3 regions of the Peribacillus sp. NJ4 genome follow, and region 2 is predicted to be linked to each of the others. Evidence: riboswitches for the same ligand, from Rfam matches in the RefSeq annotation. Region 2 holds a riboswitch; each other region holds the start of a gene.
What was found. Region 2 has a riboswitch for glycine ahead of QUF94_RS14040 (amino acid permease). Riboswitches for the same ligand answer to the same signal wherever they lie in the genome.
Positions count from the first base shown of each region.

Region 1: linked by a shared signal. The riboswitch ahead of glyA (serine hydroxymethyltransferase) and the one ahead of QUF94_RS14040 (amino acid permease) in region 2 are both predicted to bind glycine.
Region 3: linked by a shared signal. The riboswitch ahead of gcvT (glycine cleavage system aminomethyltransferase GcvT) and the one ahead of QUF94_RS14040 (amino acid permease) in region 2 are both predicted to bind glycine.

Region 1 covers NZ_JAUCFQ010000001.1:3,537,954-3,545,321, forward strand. The annotation lists gene QUF94_RS17605 (ABC transporter permease) at 1-693, opposite strand, end outside; gene QUF94_RS17610 (alkaline phosphatase family protein) at 810-1,643, opposite strand; gene QUF94_RS17615 (ABC transporter substrate-binding protein) at 1,633-2,745, opposite strand; partial or broken gene QUF94_RS17620 (Tn3 family transposase) at 3,360-3,767, opposite strand; gene QUF94_RS17625 (aspartyl-phosphate phosphatase Spo0E family protein) at 3,967-4,131, opposite strand; partial or broken gene glyA (serine hydroxymethyltransferase) at 4,367-5,127, opposite strand; glycine riboswitch at 5,143-5,242, shown strand; glycine riboswitch at 5,297-5,404, opposite strand; gene speB (agmatinase) at 5,567-6,568, opposite strand; gene QUF94_RS17640 (aldehyde dehydrogenase family protein) at 6,997-7,368, opposite strand, start outside.
Region 2 covers NZ_JAUCFQ010000001.1:2,824,052-2,831,419, reverse strand. The annotation lists gene QUF94_RS14065 (acetoacetate--CoA ligase) at 1-1,422, shown strand, start outside; gene QUF94_RS14060 (TetR/AcrR family transcriptional regulator) at 1,763-2,356, shown strand; gene QUF94_RS14055 (putative quinol monooxygenase) at 2,467-2,790, shown strand; gene QUF94_RS14050 (NADPH-dependent FMN reductase) at 2,849-3,391, shown strand; gene QUF94_RS14045 (hypothetical protein) at 4,699-4,944, shown strand; glycine riboswitch at 5,214-5,311, shown strand; glycine riboswitch at 5,315-5,371, shown strand; gene QUF94_RS14040 (amino acid permease) at 5,676-7,055, shown strand.
Region 3 covers NZ_JAUCFQ010000001.1:1,951,910-1,959,277, forward strand. The annotation lists gene comGG (competence type IV pilus minor pilin ComGG) at 1-124, shown strand, start outside; gene QUF94_RS09810 (YqzE family protein) at 252-437, shown strand; gene QUF94_RS09815 (YqhG family protein) at 483-1,280, opposite strand; gene QUF94_RS09820 (DEAD/DEAH box helicase) at 1,258-2,946, opposite strand; glycine riboswitch at 3,321-3,408, shown strand; glycine riboswitch at 3,412-3,495, shown strand; gene gcvT (glycine cleavage system aminomethyltransferase GcvT) at 3,630-4,736, shown strand; gene gcvPA (aminomethyl-transferring glycine dehydrogenase subunit GcvPA) at 4,754-6,100, shown strand; gene gcvPB (aminomethyl-transferring glycine dehydrogenase subunit GcvPB) at 6,093-7,368, shown strand, end outside.

The sequences.
Region 1 (7,368 bases), 710 kb from region 2:
GTTGCTGCCGACCAATGCATAGGCTGTAGCGTAGGCTCCCATCGCATTAGCAAACAAAATACTGAATGTACCTACAATACTAGGTAAAAGAACTGGAACCCCTATTCGAAGCCAAAATGAAAATGTTGACCCTCCTAATAATGAAGAGGCTTCTTTCCATTGTTGCTTAATTCCTTGATAAGACGGGTAAATGAGCATAACGGCAAGCGGAATTTGAAAATAAATATAAACAAGAATGAGGCCTGTCCAGGAATATAAATTAAAATCTGCAAACAGGTCCCAACCAATCTTGGCAAAAAGCAACGTAAACAACCCATTGTTTCCAAGTAATATAATATATGAAAATGAAAGGGGAATCCCTTCAAAGTTCGACGTCATATTGGTAATCATCAGTAGTCTGTTTTGTATTTTTTGAGAGAACTTTGTAAACGAATAGGCTGCAATGACTGCTACAATCACAGAAGTTATAGCAGAAAATAAGGAAATGACAAGGCTATTTTTAATGGCTTGTAAGTAAAATTCACTTTTAAATATGGTTAAGTATTGATTAATCGTAACTTGAATTCCATCATCTGCATAAAAACTATTTTTAATCATTGCCACTAATGGTCCTATTTCAAATCCAATCACAAACATAATAAATGGCAGTAAAAGAGCTAATAAGTAAACTTTTTGTTTTTTTATTTTTCGCAAGACTTCTCGCTCCTCTATGTTCTCTAACAATTTGGGAATTGGGCTAACAGTACATTCGTTAAACCAATTCCAGTCAATCTTCATTCTTCATTTTAATGTTGAATAGTGTATCTTTTTTAAAGGGTAACTTTTCCTTTCAGACCTGGAAATTGATATGAAATCATTTTATCGGACGGCTCAATATTTAATAGTTCACAAACGAGAGGTGCAAAAGCTAATTGCGGAACCACTTCACCATAAACGCCAGGCTCAACTTTTGGACTAATGATAAAGAGCGGTACATCACGTTCACCATCAGTTATGCCGCCATGGTTGCCATATTCACTCATGCCATGATCCGATGTAATTAATATGTGGTAACCTTCTTTGATCCAAATTGGCAAAAGTTGTGCCAACAAGCTTCCCATTTTTAGGATTTGCTCACGATATTCTTTTGATTCCGAGCCAAAAATTTCTCCTTTTACATCTACACCGAGCGGATGAATATATAAAAAGTGAGGGTCATACTTTCTGCGTAAAGCTTCTGCATCCATTAACACATGACTATCTGGATAGTCATCGTCCCAATAAAATTTTCCGTATTGAATAGGATTGGATGTATCTTCTTGCTCACGGTCTTCAATAAAATGGAATGGCGCACGATTATAAAGTTCGCTTACCCAGTAATAGGATACTGTTCCGTTTCTTAACCCGTTTTCTTTCGTAAGATGAAAGAGACTTTTCTCCGTAGATAAACGCACGGCTTGATTGGACGTAATCCCGTTCATTGAAGCCGGCGTACCTGTTAACAACACTTCATATAATGGACGGGAAAGACTTGGAAGCTCCGACTTAACTTTGTAAAGTGACGCTTGATTCGTTTCAACTAAATGCTGAATAAATCCCAGCGCTTCGCATGCTTTATCGTATCTCATACCATCAACAACAATTGCTATTACTTTATTTGACATGGACTAACACCTCTTCTTGCCAAATCTGCGGTAAATTTTTAGCCGTTTCTTCCCAAGCTTTGTAATCTTCAATTGGTTTTGCATTTTTGTACTGTTCTTCTGGAACCATTTTTTCAGCTACTTCTTTCGGAAGTTCTACATCGCGAATTGGACGGGCAAATCCTTTAGCTAAATTAATTTGTCCTTCATCGCTTAAGATATATTCTCTAGTTGCCATCGCCGCATGCGGATGCTTTGCAAATTTGTTAATAATAGTTGCGTAGCCGCTTACGACTGAACCTTCAGTTGGAATGGTGACTTCAAATTGATCGCGGTTAATTTGGTCAGCGTAACCAAGAGCATTGAAATCCCAAACAAGGGCAACTTCCACTTCCCCTTTTTCGATGTTAGCCGGCTTGGCATCAGTTAAGCTAAGGCGGCCTTGCTTGGCAAGCTTAGCAAAAAAGTCAATTCCTGGTTGGAGATTTGTTTCATCACCGCCGTTAGCGATAGCGGCAGCAAGTACGGCCATTTGATTCTGTGTACCACGCTGAACATCTCCAACAGTTACTTTATAATCCCCTTTTAATATGTCATCCCAAGATTTAGGCGGGTTATCTACTAATTCTTTATTAGTAAAGAATGCAATCGTTCCTTGGTAGCCAACAACCCAATCTCCATTGTCATCTTTTGCCCACTCAGGTACCTCGTCCCAATAGGAAGTTTTATATGGCATCGTTAATTTTTTTTGTTCCGCGATTGGCCCAAAGGAAATCCCTACATCGCCGATATCAGCTGTTGCACTCTCTCCTTCAGATTCCATTTTGGCAATCTCTTCGGCACTGGACAAATCTGTATCATTGTGTTTCAATGTATATTTTTTCATCACTTCATTCCAAGTTTCTCCCCAGTTAGCCCATGAATCAGGCATACCGACACTATTAATAGTCCCCTCTTCTTTTGCCTTTGTTTCAATTTCTTTCAGGGTTAACGAACTTGGATCCTTAACCACTGGAGCAGCCTCCTCATTAGTAGCTCCACAAGCAGCTAATCCCAGTACACTCACTCCTAACATCACAGCTTGAATAGACTTGTAACAATTCTTCTTGAATGTGCGATTCATAAAAAGTGCCTCCATTTAGTGTGGAATCTTTAATGTTTATTACTGTTTGTTACGGTTTAATCATAATCTGAAAACATTAATTCCACATAAACCAAATATTAAGATTTTGTAAATCAGCTCTTTATTTCTCCAACTCATCAGCTTTTATCTTCATAAGTATTAACAACAGTCCGCAAACAGGATCAAGTAAATGCAAGTCTATAAAAGAGAAATGTGAACAACTTTTATTCAAACATATCACCCTTTTACCTCTCTTTTTAGCTCGTCGTTAACAAAGCTCCCGGTTAGCTAAATAACTTTTCATGCAAAAAAACTCTCTTGATACAAGAGAGTTTTACATAGATTTTATTAAACAGATAGAATTATCAATGTGGCTATAAATAATAATTGTTTTGGGCGGAGTTTTCTGGAAGGTAAATTTTACTGGAATCATAAAATTATGACAGGGATTCCTTCTTTATAGCTTTAGGTTTAGGATGGCAGATATTTTAGGATATTGGCTCTGATCATGCCATTACTGTTAATAATGCAATAGATTAAAAATAATAAGTATTTTATCAATGATTGAAGGTGTTTCGTTCCGTCCCCTTGTTTCCCAAAGAGAATAGTTTTTGTGACTCCATGGCTTCTCCTTTGTTTAAGCCTTTTTGAATCTTTTTTCTTAAAAGTTCACTAGTAAGGTAATTAAGAATAAAAATAGTCTTTTCGATTCAACCCATTTCACGTAAAGCTGCAGCCAAACTGTTTTGCCTAGAGTTAGAGTCTATTTCCCCCTTAATAAGTGATGCTGAGATAGTACCTTCTTTTATAGAATGAGCTAATCGTAAAACACCTCATAATTTTCTTTAATAATTTTTATAGTTATTTGGCCACGTAAAATGGACCCTTAATTTGAATACCCGCTTGCTTTCTCTTATGAAAAAAGCTTTGAATCTGACAAATCTCTGATTCTTGGTGCAGCTAAAGCCCAATAGGTGAGTTAATCCAAAAATTTGATCTGTATAGCCAGCAATATCGGTGAATAGCCGGTTTGAAATAAAATAAATAATCGTTAAGTAACCATTTTAAAAGAACACAGTTAGTATATTCATACATTCTAATTCAATTAAAAAAATCCCTGTTATTCAACGGGGACAATGAAATAAGAGAGATATTTATTTGGTATTTGACACAAAAACTGTGACGGAAAGAGTGTAGGGAAAGATTTCGCAGAATAATGGATCAGTTGAATTTAATTATTTGATATTTATACAACCATTCATCTAACTCTTGACTAGTTTTAATCGTATCGGAATGAGAAAGTCCTTTTAACATTCCGATGACAATCAAACGGCCTTTCAAATAATTAATCTTAGTTTCTATTTCTGATAGTAATTTTGTGTTCATTACTTCGCCCCTGTTAATTTGTATAATTGTTCTAATGATACTGACGATTAACATTATAAATGAGTAGATGCTGTCTACTTGAGCGGGTTAAGTCTACTTTATATGTCTTCTTCAACTACACTACCTTTTCAATACCCCTTTAATTTATCCACCCTTTTCTTTTTAAAAAAACAAAAACAATCAATGTGATTATGCATATATCAAAAAGACTCTCTAATTCTATTCCCAAGCATTCAGCAACTGCTTTTGCTGCAATGATATGCATAAGTGGACCGCCTTGAATTCCTGGGAATACGGATTTATTAATCGCTTTGATAATTACTTCATCGTTCGTTAAAATGATGCCCCCCGCTGTCCTCTTAATGTTTGAGTGGTACTTGTCACAACATCTGCATATGGGATTGGGGATGGGTGAAGAACAGCCGCCACCAGCCCGGCTATATGAGCCATATCCACCATAAGTTTTGCTCCAACTCGATCGGCTATTTCTCTAAATCGAGCAAAATTAATCGTTCTTAGGTAGGTACTTATCCCTGCAATAATCAATTTAGGTTTTTCTTTCTTTGCTATTGCTTCCAACTCATCATAATCAATCAATTGGGTATCTTCTCTAACTCCATAAGAAACAACTTCAAACCATTTTCCTGAAACACTGACTGGACTTCCATGAGTTAAGTGGCCGCCATGTGAAAGGTTCATTCCCATCACTTTATCACCAGGTTGAAGCAGTGAGAAAAAACCGCGAAATTTGCTTGTGCACCTGAGTGAGGCTGAACATTTGCATATTTAGCTCCAAACAGCTTTGTTAAGCGATCGATTGCTGCTTGTTCTACCACATCGACAAATTCACATCCGCCATAATAACGTTTTCCTGGATAACCCTCTGCATATTTATGCCCATAGCTTCTAATACTCTTGGCTGACGAAGTATTCTGATGAAATCAACTCTAGTGTTTGATGTTGCCGTTTCCGTTCGTTTTCAATTGCTTCAAAAATAAAAGAACCACAATGGGACGCAACTCTGGAGAGCGCGTGTATAAAACGCCACCAAAGGGGAAGACTCTTTTCAGTATAGAGTTAAACTCTCAGGTAAAAGGACAGAGAAGGGAATGTTGCCATTACCCTTTTCTGTCCTTTTTTGCGTGCAAAAACAGGGACGTGATATGGAGTGGCAGCAGTTATCTAAACAGAACCTGAGAGATTTGTTCCAAGGGTTTTTTTGGAACTTGCTCCTTCGGTGGCTGTCTATATTGCACTCTCCCACAATCGTCATCCGCTATATATATTTGAACACTCTATATGTTTACTATTGAGAATTAATTCTATAATTGTTTTTTATGGAATCTCCTCTTTATTTATACATATTCAGGAAACTAAGAAAAGAAAAACGGTGGAAAGTCATTTTATATCAGCAAACGCTTTCAAATTTAATAGACTAATGCTTCTTTATGAAGTTCTGCTCTTGATGATCGCTGATTATAGCCTGGTTTTTCTCTTTTTCTTTCAAAACATAACTAAGCAAGTCTAATGAGAGACGCGCTGCTACTTGTCCAGTTATTCCAGCATGGTCGTAAGGAGTAGCTACTTCTACCATATCAAAACCGATTACTTCTCCTCTTTTTGCAATTCCATGGAGTAATTCATTGACTTCTTCATAAAGCAGACCTCCAGGAGAAGGTGTGCCTGTCGCAGGGGCGATCGATGGGTCGAGGCCATCAATGTCCATGGTAATATAATATTTTTCACCTGCTGGAATAAGTTCCAGAACCTGTTCAAATCCCATCTTTCTCATTTGGCGGGGAGACAAGATGACACTTCCGTATTCTCTGGCAGCAACGACATCTGCTTTTTTACTGCTGCTGATTCCACGAATGCCCAATTGGAAAATCTTTTGAACATGATTCATTTCCGATAAGCGGCGGATGCAGCTTCCATGTCCAACCCGCATTCCTGAACGGTGATCTGCCCAGTCTAAATGCGCATCAATCTGGATCACATGAAATGGCCCGAGTTCACCCAAGCCCTTTCCTACTGGAATTGTAATGGAATGATCTCCACCTAATACAACCGGCATTGCACCTTTTGAAACTATTTTTCGAATGGCTTCTTCCGTATTATCATGGGATTGCATCATATCCCCATGTACCATGTCCACATCGCCGCAATCAACGACTTTCCATTTCGGGCCAAGATACATGATATCATTTTCAATATCATAGGCACCATCTAACCCGAAACTATATAATGTAGAGCCTTCACGAATTCCCCTTGGACCCATTCTTGCGCCTGACTTCCATTGTGTTCCCATATCATTTGGAACTCCAATGACAGCAACATCTGCGTCTAACTGGTCTAAATCAGGACATACGGGATATTTCCCGAAAGTACAGATTCCGGTAAAAGGTAAATTAAGATGTTGTTTTTTATTATTCGACATGAACTTTTCCTCCCACTTGTATTACGTTCTTCGAAAATAATATAGATGCAAGCTTCATGCCATCCTATAAAACTAGGTAAAACTGAATAGTGTTATCAATAATGACTACCAGGAACCAACATATTTTCTGATTACTCGAAACTCCTTAGTAAACGCCACAGAGAAAGGAGCACAGGGAATATAAATTCATATCAGTAAAATATTATTCTTGTCTTATTTAGGTTTTAAATAAGACAAATCTTGATGAACTGGCTTTTTACTCGTAAAATAAACACTTAGGAATCTGTTCCAGCCCATCTTCAGAAATAATATTTGAAATTAAAATATTTGCGAATTTCAAAAAAATGCTTCCTCTATTATTAGTCATACATTTTTTCGAGGTGTGCATACTCACTCTCTTTTACTCATTTATCTCTACTTCTCAATTTTTAATGATCAAACCACTTGGTTGGCTCCACTTCTAGATTAATGTTGATTTGTTTTACCTCACTGAACTCATCTAAACCAAAAGTTCCTAATCCACGGCCAATTCCGCTCTGCTTATAGCCTCCCCACGGCGCTTCATTGTAGGCTAGATTATAGGCATTAATCCATGTAATTCCGGCTCTTATTTTCTTAATCACTCTTAAAGCCTTAGCACCATCTTGTGAAAATACACCAGCTGCGAGGCCATATGGCGTATCATTGGCAAGCTGGATGGCTTCCGCTTCGTCCTTAAACTTTTGAACGGTAAGGACTGGCCCGAATATTTCTTCCTGAACAATTCTCATGTCAGGTTTGGTATCGACAAATATCGTCGG
Region 2 (7,368 bases):
ATTGAACCGGTTGTATTACTTGCGGTTGATGGGTACCAGTACAATGGAAAAGTATATGATAAAACATCCGTTGTTTCACAGCTTAAACAGGAATTGGTTACTGTCAAGCATACTGTAATGGTTCCTTACATAGAAAAGAAGGTTTTGGAAGAGAATCTGGCAGATACGATTCCATGGGATGATCTAGTAAAAGAAAAAGCCGAATTATCTTTTGAAAGTGTTCCGTTTGATCATCCGCTTTGGATTCTCTATTCATCAGGTACAACAGGAATGCCAAAACCGATTGTACAAGGACATGGCGGAATATTATTGGAGCATTTTAAATCAACAAGAATGCATCAAGGCATGACTTCCGAGGATACGGTATTCTGGTTTACGACGACAGGGTGGATGATGTGGAATCTCCTAATGGGTGGTTTGCTTAATGAAGGGACGATCGTTCTTTATGACGGCAGTCCTTCTTTCCCGGATATGGATGCCCTTTGGCAATTGGCTGAAGATACAGGCATGACTTTCTTTGGAACAAGTGCACCATTCCTTACGAATTCCATGAAGTTAGGAATCAAGCCAATGGAAAAATATGATTTATCGAAATTGAAGGCCCTTTTTTCCACTGGAGCACCTTTGTCGGGTGACGGGTACAAATGGGTGTATGAGAATGTCAAGAAGGATATCTGGCTTAGTTCATCCAGTGGCGGAACCGATGTTTGTGCCGGATTTGTAGGTGGCGTTCCTACATTACCTGTAAGAATCGGGGAGATACAAGGAAGGGCATTAGGTGTTCGTGCAGAGGCCTTTGATGAACAAGGCCGAACATTGATTAATGAAGTCGGTGAATTGGTCATTACCAAACCCATGCCGTCCATGCCGCTTTATTTCTGGAATGATCAAGACGGGACAAGATACTACGAGAGTTATTTCGATACGTATCCCGGGATTTGGAAACATGGTGATTGGATAAAAATCGACGACAAGGGCAGTTGTATCATTTATGGTCGTTCCGACTCGACCATCAACCGTTCTGGTGTACGGATGGGAACCAGCGATATCTACCGGGTCGTCGAAGCGATCGACGAGGTTATGGAAAGCCTTGTCATTGATAGGGAAGTGCTTGGCCGCGGTTCTTCCTTGCTCCTGTTCGTTGTCCTTAAGCACGGTAATAGCCTGGATGCGGCATTGACAGCAAAAATCAAGGAACAAATCAGAGGACATGTGTCCCCTCGCTTTATTCCTGACCAAATCCATGTCGTTGAACAAATACCTAAAACTTTGAACGGAAAGAAAATGGAAGTCCCGATACGTAAAGTATTGTTAGGTTTCGAGTTTGATAAAGTCGTGAATCCAGACTCCATGGGAAATCCTGAATCGCTTCAGTTCTTTAAAGAATTAGCCATTGAGTTGAATGAGAAAAAAATATTCTAGCAAACAGGCGGAGCAAAAAAGCTCCGTCTTTTATTCTTCTTAAAAGAATTCTTCCGGCAAAACCAAGATATTGCACGTTCAAACATTTTTTAATTAATAACCCTGATTTTTCTACGATAAGGAAAGGAACGGGAAAATATAAAGAGGGATCACTTCCTCATTTACCTCCAATGGGTACATAACAAGATGAATTACTTCATCCAGGTTCTTAAGCATCTCCTCAGTATAATGACAAACTTACCTTATGATGGAAAGTTTTGTTGACAAATTTAAAACTGATGAATAGAATAAAATAAAAATGACAGTAAGCACTGACAGTTTGAAGGGTAGAGGTGAGAGTATGAGTAACAGTCATAATCAAAGTAACGATGATAAGCTACTTTTTGCTGCGATCGATCTAATAGCAGAGAAAGGCTACAATGGTGTTACTACTCTGGAAATCGCTGGTGCGGCAGGTTTGAGTGAAAAGACACTGTTTCGTCGCTTCGGAAGTAAGCAAAATCTTTTAGAAACGGCATTTGACCGATATCACTATGCCGAAGAAATGACAAAACTTTTTAATGAAAGGCAAATCGTTTGGGATTTACATTCAGACTTACTACTGATAAGTCGAACATATCATGAAATCATGAATCGTAACCGGAAAATGATTATGATAAGTATCAAGGAAGAAGGCAATTTACCCGGATTTCGAGAAAGAACACAAAAGCATCCTCGGCAGTTACTGGAAATTTTGACAAACTATTTTAACACGATGTATGAAAAAGGAAAACTTATTCACACAGACCCAGAGCTGCAAGCGTGGTCGTTCATGATGATGAATTTTGGTGCCTTTATGAACAACCTGGATGCCGATGAGAACTATCCGACCGTGTCCCTTGAGGCATTTATAATGGAAAGTGTGCAAACATTCACTAGGGCATTAACTCCCTAGTTTTTCCTAAATAATCATGACAGTTAGTACTGACACCCAATAATGAAAAAGAAAGAGCAGATTTATAACGCATTGAGAAAAATAAATTTAAATTACAGGAGATTATGTATATGAATTCAAGTAAATTAATAGTATGGATTAATGTATTTACAGCTAAACCTGGCAAACTAGATGAATTAGTTGCGATACAGTCTGAAGAACTTCTCAATTTTAAGAGGGGATCTCAAGGTGTTCCTGGTTGGATTAATAGTCGTTGGCATCGTTCTGTTGATAAAAATAAGGCTATTATGATAACTACCTTTGAAAGTGTTGATCATCATAAAAATTGGTTAGAAAAAAGTGAATTTACTGAACACCTTAACAAGATAAATCATCTCATTGAAGATGCAGAAGGTGGGTACTACACATTAGTGGAAGTCATTGAAAACATATAAATCAATTAAAATTATAACTTCTTTATTTTAAACAAACATTAACGAGGAGGAAAAACCATTGGGGAAATTAAACATTGGAATTATCTTAGGAAGCACACGTCAAGGACGCGTAAGTCCACAAGTAGGAAATTGGGTAAAAGAAATAGCAGATAAACGCGGAGATGCAAATTATGAAATCGTAGATATTGCAGACTTTAAATTGCCTTTTTTGGGTGAAGGCACTGGTAAAGAACCAGGGTTAACAGCTTGGGCAGAAAAACTTTCCAGCTTAGATGGATTTGTTTTTATCGTACAGGAATACAATCACAGTATTACAGGAGCATTAAAAAATGCGCTTGATTCCGCACGCGATGAATGGAACAACAAGGCGGCGGGCATCGTGAGCTATGGTTCAACAGGCGGAGCTCGTGCAGCTGAACATTTGCGTGGCATCTTAGGTGAATTACTTGTTGCGGACGTTCGAGTAAATCCAACATTTTCACTATTTACAGACTTTGAAAACTACAAGACATTTAAACCAGCTGATTTACACCTTGGTAATGTCAATGCAATGTTAGATCAAACGATTGCATGGAGCGGTGCCTTAAAAAAATTAAGATAAGCTTGATAGTTTACTAACCGCTCTTAAAGTAGCTTCCATTGCTATGCCACTATACTCTTACATGGATTATGCACAGTTAAAAAGCAAAACGGCCTTCCAAAATTTAGCCTAGTTTAAAAGATTTAGTATAGCATGAAATATTTAATATGTTTATTGGAAAATGTTTACAAACCATTGGTTAGTTCTCGAAGGCCTATTGTAGAGTTAACGCGAACTGTGCGATTATACGGGCACATAAAGCGCCCGAATAATTTCTACTTTTATTTAGAAGGAGCAAAAAGTAATGTTTCTTGTTTCTTTAATTTTCTTTCGTGTCATTTTCTTTTACTTTGCGAATATAAAGTCCTTTACGAGTCTTTTTAAAGAAATGTACGGAGTTACACCTCATGTTTACCGTGAAAACCATTCGTAAGAACAAATTGATTCGTTTCAAAGCTATCATATCGAAGATGCCGAAACATTGATAAATTCACCAGAAATTTTAGCTATATTGGAAACCGTACTAACCAAACATGATCACTCGTAGAAACGATTACAGCAGATGTTGAAACAGATGAAGTGATTGCAACAAGTTCACCTTACTTTAAATCAGATGTTGCTCTGAATGGACATTCTCTTTTTATCAGAATTGAATATCAAGAAATTACCGCGAATGAGGAAAATTATTTTTCAAAAGCTTTATGGTTTTATGAAGCATTGTTTACAAGTATACGGAGCATTTATTTAAGTACATGGCACTTTCTCTTTTATAAGCCTTATTACACCGCTGTTGAACCAAAGGAATTAGAACGAGTATATTTATTTAAATTGTATGATTTACTAAAAAAACTTGTTTAAGACATTCTTTATTCCTATTTAACGATTAATGCAATTCATTTTTTTATATTAGAAAAGCGATTATATGAAACAGTCATTGTTGCGATGAGCTCCAATGGCTTTTTCTATTTTATAGCAATACTTCTTTCGAATGGTTTATTTACTTGCTAAGTTGAGTATTCACCTCCCTTTTTTGATGTTAATATTTGTTAGTGAAATATCTTACTATCTATAATAGGAATATACGCAAATAATAAGGTATATATATTTGATCATACTATATGAATATGTTTTAAAAGAAGAGGATAACCAACTTAGAGTTCCGGTTTGACACAGGTAAAATGTAATGGGAGATGGTTTCGTTAACACGTCAAGCGTTGTGAAAATGAATACGTGATGATAAATATAAACCTTATTGATCCAAATTATGTTATTCTATTTCTGTTTACAACAGTCCGTCTGAAAAACTGTAAAGGGGGTATAAGGTTAAAATGGTTAAGGAAAAGAAAATCAAGCTAAAGAAGCCAAAGAAGTGGTGGGGATGGGTTCTAGCAATTGTCATCATTGCTAATATAGCAGGTGGTGGGGACAAAGAGGAAGTTGCTAAAGAAGAGAAGGCTTCTGAAAATACTGCTGAACTTAGGGAGGAAGCTCCTAGACAATCTCTACTGCTGCAAGGATTTTCGCGAGTCTCGAATTTTCTCTTTTTCCATACATCAATTATGTTAAAACTATAGTTATTATGTCCTCTCCTGGCTTTAAATTTTGTTTCGGAAAAATGCCGAAATTTTTGCTTATACATAAGCTTGTTTGGGATTCTTTGCGACATAGAAAAGCTGCTAATAAGCTTGATTTTTCATAGCTAATAACTTCTAAAATATACTGTTCATAAAGTTCAAATTAGTCCATGCTTAAATTTCAGAAAATAGAGTTTTTTCAGATAATCATTGAAATATCCATTAAAACCCGATAATATACAACTATTAAAACAACTTTATATCAGCGGATGATGATTGTGGGAGAGTCTAAACAATGTTTAGCACCGAAGGAGCAAATCCTAAAAGCAGGGACTAATCTCTCAGGTAAAAGGACTACAATTGGACGCGTCTCTGAAGAGAGCCATAGGCCACCGAAGGAGTTAAACTCTCAGGTAAAAGGACAGAGGAAAGTAGGAAAATACCTATCTTTCCTCTGTCCTTTTTTGTACTTGGAAAGATAAAAAGAGAGGAAGTGTGCATTGAGATCTGAAGATAAATGATCTATCCTTTGATTTGTACAATTAATGCTATATTTTCAAAAAAGGTAGGTAGCTTTATTTCAAAAAACTATATCTAGTACCCACCTAGGAAAGCGCTTACAATGATAGGTCAGTCTCCCAGTACGCTAATAATTCAAACTCATTGAAGGGCTGACCCTTTATAAGGAAAAAATTCCAAGTAGCCTATAAAAGTAGAAAGTGGGAGATCGTATGCAGGAACAAAAGTTGGATAGAGGGTTAAAAAACAGGCACGTACAACTCATAGCTATTGGTGGGGCAATCGGAACGGGATTATTTCTTGGAGCAGGAAAATCTATTAATTTAGCTGGGCCATCAATTCTATTTGCTTACATGATTACAGGCATCATTTGCTTTTTAATCATGCGCGCACTTGGAGAACTACTCTTATCTAATTTGAACTATCATTCCTTTGTTGACTTTGTAAGAGACTATTTAGGTAATATGGCAGCATTTGTAACCGGCTGGACCTACTGGTTTTGCTGGATCTCAATCGCAATGGCCGACTTAACGGCAGTTGGTCTTTATACTCAGTATTGGTTTCCCTCCGTACCTCAGTGGATGCCAGGATTGATTGCCCTAGTCATTCTGCTATTTATGAATCTTGCAACCGTTAAACTTTTTGGCGAAATGGAATTCTGGTTCGCATTAATAAAGGTCATCGCTATTCTAGCATTAATTGTTATCGGTATTTTCATGATTATTAAAGGCTTTTCCACTGATTCAGGCGCAGCAAGTTTCACGAATCTATGGAGTCACGAAGGTATGTTCCCAAATGGAATAAATGGTTTTGTCCTCTCATTCCAGATGGTAGTGTTTGCGTTTGTGGGCATTGAACTTGTAGGACTTACAGCAGGTGAAACAGAAAATCCAGAAAAAGTTATCCCCAAAGCCATAAATAATATTCCTATTCGGATTATAATTTTCTATATTGGCGCACTTATTGTCATTATGAGTGTTTATCCGTGGAACGCAATCATCCCAACGGAAAGCCCATTCGTCCAAGTATTTGTGGCTGTAGGTATTGCTGGAGCTGCTGGTATCGTTAATTTTGTCGTCCTAACATCGGCTGCTTCGGCATGTAACAGCGCAATCTTCAGTACAAGCCGGATGGTATACTCACTTGCCAAAGATAAAAATGCACCTGTACCGTTTGCAAAACTTAATGACCGTAAAGTACCTTCCAATGCATTGTTCTTTTCAACTGTCGTCATTTTAATTTCCGTTGTTTTGAACTATTTAATGCCTGAAGGAGTATTTACCTTGATTACAAGTATTTCTACAGTATGTTTCATCTTTATTTGGGGAATTACAGTCATCAGTCATTTGAAATACCGTAAAACAAGACCTGATCTAGTGAAAAAGAACAAATTTAAATTACCATTTTATCCAATTTCCAATTACTTGATCCTTGCTTTCCTAGCGTTCGTCCTTGTTGTTCTTGCACTTGCGAGCGACACTCGTGTTGCCTTATTCGTTACTCCTGTTTGGTTCATTATGCTGATTACGATTTATAAGATTCGCCAAACGAAGGTGGAACAGGCGAATCAGAGAGAGGTAGCGGGGAATTAAGGGGCAAGAAACCCTTTGATTCAATTTGCGGTGTTTGTCCAGATAGTTGCCGCTCCATATTTTCCTAACCCGGTGAGTAAAAAATCTGCCCATTATAAAAAGCCAAAGATATCTGGATAATCATATTATAATTCGAAAAAATTATTTTAGAATAGTGGTGTTAGCGCTTTCAAAAAAGCCTTGACATAATTATTCTCAACAACTATTCTAAATGTACCAAATTGAATAAGCGGATGACAGTTGTGGGAGAGTGCAAAGCGACAAGCCACCGAAGGAGCAAGTTCCAAAAAGACCCTTGGAACAAATCTCTCAG
Region 3 (7,368 bases), 870 kb from region 2:
CGGTCCTTACGTCTATATAGAATTTTCATCGACGACTAAAAATGACCGAAGGGGTAGGGTCATCATTCAATACGATACAGAAGCGGGGCGAGTGATACAATGGATAGAAAAGCAGGCTGTGTAATACGTAAAATACACAGTCTTTTATAAAGGTTCAATCATGTTCAAGCGATAGATTCGCGTGTTTAGGGAACAAGTGAAGGAATAAAACAAGCGTAAACCGGGCATACTTTGTTTAGGGTGATTTTTATATGTCTACAAACGCTTATATTAAATATCTGACGCAACAGCTTGTCGAATATTTTAATCTGACCAAAAAAGAACGAAAAGAAAAGCGACGTCATAGAAAAGAGGATAAAAACCATGGTATGTCCCATTGGTTTGGCATTGTCCCTTTTGCTTTGTCGATGTTCTTAAGGAAAAATATCAAGAAATAGAACAGATGTCCTTAAATTAGGACATCTGCTTTTTTATTAAGGATCCTATCCCAACGCCCTATCTGAAAGGTAAAATAAACCTCCATTGATGATGGATATTCGGATGTTCGGTTCATATTGTGCTTTTAAGGCTTCTTTTTCGGTAAAATAGCTCTCACTTTTTTCGTCCATATCCTTGTAAAAATGCTCCAATAAATTCAAGTCATTCTGCCAGCGAAGCATTGCTTCTTCCGCCCAAGAATGGTCATCATCCTCGAAACTGGTTCTGATGTATGTATCCAGTCTTGCCAATCCACTCTTGGGCATGATGAGCGGTGAAAGCGTAAAGGAATAATCCGGAATTTTTGGGGTGACCTTAACCGGTAAAACCCGATGGTGAAAGCTTTCCATGATCTCGCCTGAGATTAAATTCAATCCGATGGACATAAATGTATCTTTTTTACGATCGCATTGATAGGATATTTTCACATTAAGGGTTAGCCAAGGAAACAATGGATTATTCCCGCCTTTTGATGGAGGAGTATCCTCAAAAAGTCTAGTATACCCTGCCAGATTTTTTGTTGATTGAATAATTTGATGAAGGCGAGGGGAGCCAAAATGAATCATTTCTCCCTTTAAATCGGGTGGAGAATGTTCTGGGTCGGTAATGAAAGTCATCTGGGCTGGGTTCGGAATGCCACCCGTTTTTTCTAGATAGTGCCAATAAAAGGGTCTGTTCATTAATTCTTTATCCATTTCAATTGTCAGTTGAACGGTAAGGTGGGTGGGTGTATTATCCAGTATTTCACAATCATTGGCTTTAAAGTAAGTTAATAAAAAATCATGAATTTCCCGTTGCTGCATGAACCTCACCTTCCTTCATGGATTGAGCGAATTGAATTAACGATGAAAAATTATCCATCTTGATTTTCATTTCGCCCTCTGTTTTGGACTCGCCGACTACATCAATTAAGTATTCTTCAATGTTGTTAATTTCCAGTTTGGTTAGAATATCATCCAGTTCACCAATTACTTTTTCAAATAAATTAATTTTTTCGTATAGTAACTTCAGAATATGTTCTTCAACTGTATTTTTCGTGGCAAAGTTATAAATCATGACATCTTCTTCCTGACCAAGCCGGTGAATCCGCCCAATTCTTTGCTCGAGTCTCATGGGGTTCCATGGCAGGTCAAAATTAATCAAGTGATGGCAAAACTGAAGGTTTATCCCTTCCCCGCCGGCTTCGGTTGCGATTAATACCTGTATTTTCTTTTGGAATAATTCGCGCATCCAGTCTTTCTTTCCACGCTTAAATCCGCCTCGGAAAGGGACTGAAGAAATCCCATTCTGTTGCAGGTACCATTGCAGATAAAGCTGGGTCGCTCGGTATTCGGTAAAGATAATCACTTTGTCATCAATTTTCTTGATCAGTTCCAAAGCTTTTTCAGCTTTGGAGTTCTGAACCGTTTCGTTCACTTTAGAAAATAAATCATCAAGCTTTGCCAAAAAGTCAGGGGAAGGCTGGTCGTATTTTGCTTTCATATTTTTTAAAGTATAAAAGACTGCCTCCCTGCTGCTGCAGGCTTCCCTTTGGAGAGTGAGAGCTGAAAAAGCGCTTCCTTTTGTTCCATCCGAAATAGGCTTGAATTTGGAAACGGCATCGTACAATGCCTGCTCGGTTGGAGAAAATTCAATGGTGATGGTTTCCACATGCCTTTTTGTCCATTCAATACCAGTATCGGCCCGCCGGTTTCGTATCATAACAGTGTTGACCAGTTCCTTTAGGTGTTCATCTTCAATTATGTTCCGGCCTTTCCCTTTATATTTTTCCGAAAAGAGTGAGGCATTTCCCAAGTGGCCTGGTTTCAATAACGAAACGAGGTGGAAAATTTCCTCGACTTTATTTTGAATGGGAGTAGCTGTCAGGAGTAAACAAAATTTCTTTTTCAGATTTTGGACGAATTCATAGTTCTTCGTCTTATTATTTTTAAGTTTATGAGCTTCGTCAATAATGATGAAGTCATATTCCTGATTGAAAATGATTTCACGATGTGGATCGCGTTTCGCTGTATCAATGGATGAAATGACCACATCACAGGAGTCCCAAACATAACTTTTTCTCTGAACGACTGCCGGAATATGAAACTTGGTATTCAATTCAAAAGCCCATTGTGTGACAAGTGAGGCCGGTACAAGGATCAATACTTTTTTTACAAGGCCTCTAATCATATATTCTTTTAGGATCAAGCCGGCTTCAATTGTTTTTCCGAGCCCTACCTCATCAGCTAAAATGGCCTTTCCATTCATCTTTTCCACCACTTGCTTTGCTGCTTCCAATTGGTGGGGGAGCGGGGTTAACTGCGGAAGGTGCTTGGGCGCCTGTAATCCCTCAAAATCAGGGATGATGAGATTTTCCTCCATTTGAACCGCCAACTTATAAAGCTCCCAATTTCCCCATGGACCATCATTTTCCATCTTTTGCAGAAACTCGTCATTCCATTCAGAATTGAAGGATATATTGATTTTCATAGAAATAACTCCCTCTTAAATCATAATTTCCTTAATAAAAGGTCAAAACCCGAACATTTCATATGTGAAGTAAGAAAAATATTTCTCCTCAAAAGATATTGCAGAGATAAGTTTCTTAGGGTAGGATATAAGTATATTTAGAAAATTCCAATTTCCAAACGCTGTAAAGAATCTTTGTATTTCGGTTTTGCAGTTCGCGTTTTCTTAGTATGCGCTACAGGCTCCTATTTTATCCAAGATACTGAAGGAGATCATTCAAATGGTTCCTGAAGTTTTAGGAGAGTTGGCAGAGAATGCATTCCATGATGCTCAAAGGTTTTACTAATGCTTAGGGCTTATTCGCTTACTTTCATTGGTAGACCATTTATATGCGGGTGAAGATAAGGGGAGAGACTACGGATGTAGCGCCGAAGGAGCAAACTTAGCAGTGAATCTCTCAGGCAAAAGAACTCTTATTGGACGCAACTCTGGAGAGCGCCGCCCATTTTGGGACGGCCACCAAAGGGGAAAACCTATTATATAGGTAAACTTTCAGGTTTCAGGACAGAGAAAAAGCTCAAACGGGCTTTCTCTGTCCTTTTTTGTGCTTTTTTCACATCATGAATCAGGATATCTGATGCGTAATGACAAGAAGCTTTGATAATGAAGCCATTTAAATTAAAAAATCTGAGGGGGGTCATTTTTTGACCAATTTAAAAAGAACACCACTATTTGAAGTTTATCGTGAATGCGGCGGTAAAACGATCGATTTTGGCGGTTGGGAACTTCCTGTCCAATTTTCGGGTATAAAGGACGAACATGAAGCCGTACGTACAAAAGCGGGGTTATTCGATGTTTCCCACATGGGGGAAGTTGATGTTAAGGGTCCTGGGAGCCTTTCCTTTTTACAGAAGATGATGACTAATGATATATCAAAGCTACAACAGGGCGGTGCCCAATATACGGCTATGTGCTATGAAAACGGCGGGACTGTTGATGATCTCATCGTTTATAAGAGGGCTGAAGACGACTATCTGCTCGTGGTCAACGCAGCGAATACAGATAAAGATTTCGATTGGCTGCAAGCTAATCTACCGGAAGATGTCCAAATCACGAATGTATCGAGTCACTATACACAGCTAGCACTTCAAGGGCCATCTGCAGAGAAGATATTACAAAAACTATCAGAAAATACTGCCTTAAGTGAAATTGGATTTTTCAAGTTCAAGGAAAATGTCATGATAAATGGTATCTCCACGATGGTATCCCGTACCGGATATACTGGTGAAGATGGTTTTGAGATATATAGCGACAGTGAAAACGGTCCTGCCCTTTGGAAGGCGATTCTGGATGCCGGAAAGGAAGAAGGGATTCAGCCGATTGGTTTAGGTGCTCGTGATACCCTGCGTTTTGAAGCGAAACTTCCGCTGTATGGGCAGGAACTTTCAGCGGACATCACCCCAATAGAGGCCGGGATCGGTTTTGCGGTAAAAGTGGATAAGGAAGCAGATTTTTTCGGGAAAGCCGTTCTTTCTGAACAAAAGGAGAAAGGGGCTCCCCGCAAGCTTGTGGGAATTGAAATGATTGACCGTGGCATTCCACGTCATGGGTATAAGGTCTACAGCGGGGACAAAGTCATTGGCGAGGTCACGACTGGTACCCAATCACCAACGTTGAAGAAGAACGTAGGGTTGGCACTTATCGATAAGGAATTTTCGGTGCTGGATGCGGAAGTCGAAGTGGAAATTCGATCCAAACGTTTGAAAGCCGTTATCATACAAACACCTTTTTATAAAAAACCACGTAAATAGAGGGGAATGGTCATTAGATGAAACATCGTTATTTACCCATGACAGAGCAAGATAAACAAGAAATGCTTGAAGTGATAGGTGTACCTACTGTTGAAGAACTTTTCAATGATATCCCTGAAAGTGTTCGTTTTCAAGGCGAATACGATATCAAGCCCGCTAAATCGGAACCTGCCTTAATGAAAGAATTATCAAAGCTTGCTGCCAAGAATGCGGATCTTAAAAACTATGCTTCCTTCCTTGGTGCGGGTGTCTATGACCATTATGCACCGGTCATCGTCGATCATGTTCTTTCCCGTTCTGAGTTTTATACGGCTTATACACCCTATCAGCCTGAAATTTCACAGGGCGAGCTTCAGGCCATCTTTGAATATCAAACGATGATTTGTGAATTGACGGGTATGGATGTGGCTAACTCCTCCATGTATGACGGCGGGACAGCGCTAGCTGAAGCAGCCATGCTTGCTTCAGGTCAGACACGACGCAAGAAGATTCTCATTTCAGGGACGGTTCATCCTGAATCAAGAGAAGTTGTTAAGACCTATGCGAAAGGACAACGCGTGGAAGTGATCGAAATTCCTTATAAAGACGGTGTGACGGATATGGCCGCCTTAAGGGAGTTGGTGAAAGATGATATTGCAGGAGTGATTGTGCAATATCCGAACTTTTTTGGCCGTATCGAGCCATTGAAAGAAATGGAAGAAATCATTCATGGCGTCAAGTCCATGTTTATCGTTTCCAGTAATCCGCTTGCACTGGGAGCCTTGACATCCCCTGGTGCCCTCGGTGCAGATATCGTAACGGGGGATGCTCAGCCATTCGGCATTCCAGCAGCATTCGGTGGACCTCATTGTGGATATTTTGCCGTTACGAATAAACTTGTACGGAAAGTTCCGGGCAGACTCGTCGGTCAAACAGTGGATGAAAATGGAAAAAGGGGTTTTGTGCTGACGCTTCAAGCTCGTGAGCAGCACATTCGCCGTGATAAGGCCACATCCAACATTTGTTCCAATCAAGCGTTGAACGCCTTGGCAGCTTCTGTTGCAATGACCGCTCTTGGGAAAAAGGGGGTCAAAGAAATGGCCGTGCAAAATATTCAAAAAGCGCATTATGCGAAAAAAGCTATTGAGGCAAAAGGGATAAAAGTAATGTTCGACGGTCCTTCGTTTAATGAATTTGTCATTAAACTGCCTGCTTCGTTTTCAGAAATCAATAAAAACCTATTTGAAAAAGGGATGATCGGCGGCTTTGATTTAGGAAAGGTTTATCCTGAGCTGGAAGACCATATGCTGGTCGCGGTAACGGAACTTAGAACAAAAGAAGAAATTGATGCACTTGCGCAGGAATTGGGGGATCAACATGAATAATCAAGATCAATCACTCATTTTTGAAATCAGTACATCCGGTCGAATCGGGTATAGTCTGCCAGAAATGGATGTTGCAACTACTCCGCTCGAAGAAATTCTTCCTGCCGACTACATCCGTGAAGAAGAGGCTGAGCTTCCTGAGGTGTCCGAATTGGATATCATGCGTCACTATACAGCACTTTCCAAACGGAATCATGGAGTGGATTCGGGTTTTTATCCGCTGGGTTCATGCACGATGAAATATAATCCGAAAATAAATGAAAATGTGGCACGCTTTAACGGTTTCGCCCATATCCATCCATATCAAGATCCGAGTACTGTTCAGGGAGCCTTGGGACTATTATTTGATTTGCAGGAACATCTAACGGAAATCACAGGGATGGATCAAGTGACATTACAGCCTGCAGCAGGTGCACACGGTGAATGGACAGGGTTGATGATGATTCGCGCTTTTCACGAAGCTAATGGCGATACAGAACGGACGAAAGTGATCGTACCCGATTCTGCACACGGTACGAATCCAGCTTCTGCCACTGTGGCCGGACTTGAAACGATAACAGTGAAATCCGATGAAAACGGGTTAGTCGACCTTGAGGATTTAAAGCGTGTTGTGGGACCAGATACGGCGGCTTTGATGCTGACGAACCCCAATACGTTGGGATTGTTTGAAGAGAACATTTTGGAAATGGCACAACTTGTCCATGATGCCGGTGGGAAGCTTTATTATGATGGTGCCAATCTGAATGCAGTACTTTCAAAAGCACGCCCGGGTGACATGGGCTTTGATGTGGTTCACTTAAATCTCCATAAAACATTCACTGGCCCGCATGGCGGCGGCGGTCCGGGTTCTGGCCCTGTAGGGGTAAAGTCGGATTTGATTCCTTACTTGCCTAAACCGCTTGTGGTCAAACAAGATGAGCAATTCGTTCTTGATTATGATCGCCCGCAATCCATTGGCAGGGTAAAACCCTACTATGGGAATTTCGGGATAAACGTAAGGGCTTATACGTACATTCGTTCAATGGGTCCTGATGGCCTTAAAGCCGTCACCGAGAATGCGGTCCTCAATGCAAATTATATGATGCGTAGGTTGGAACCATTTTTTGACCTACCATATAATCGTCATTGTAAGCACGAATTCGTATTAAGCGGACGTCGGCAAAAGAAATTGGGAGTCAGGACTCTCGACATAGCCAAAAGATTGCTGGATTTCGGGTATCATCCTCCAACCATTTACTTCCCGTTGAACGTGGAAGAAGGAATGATGA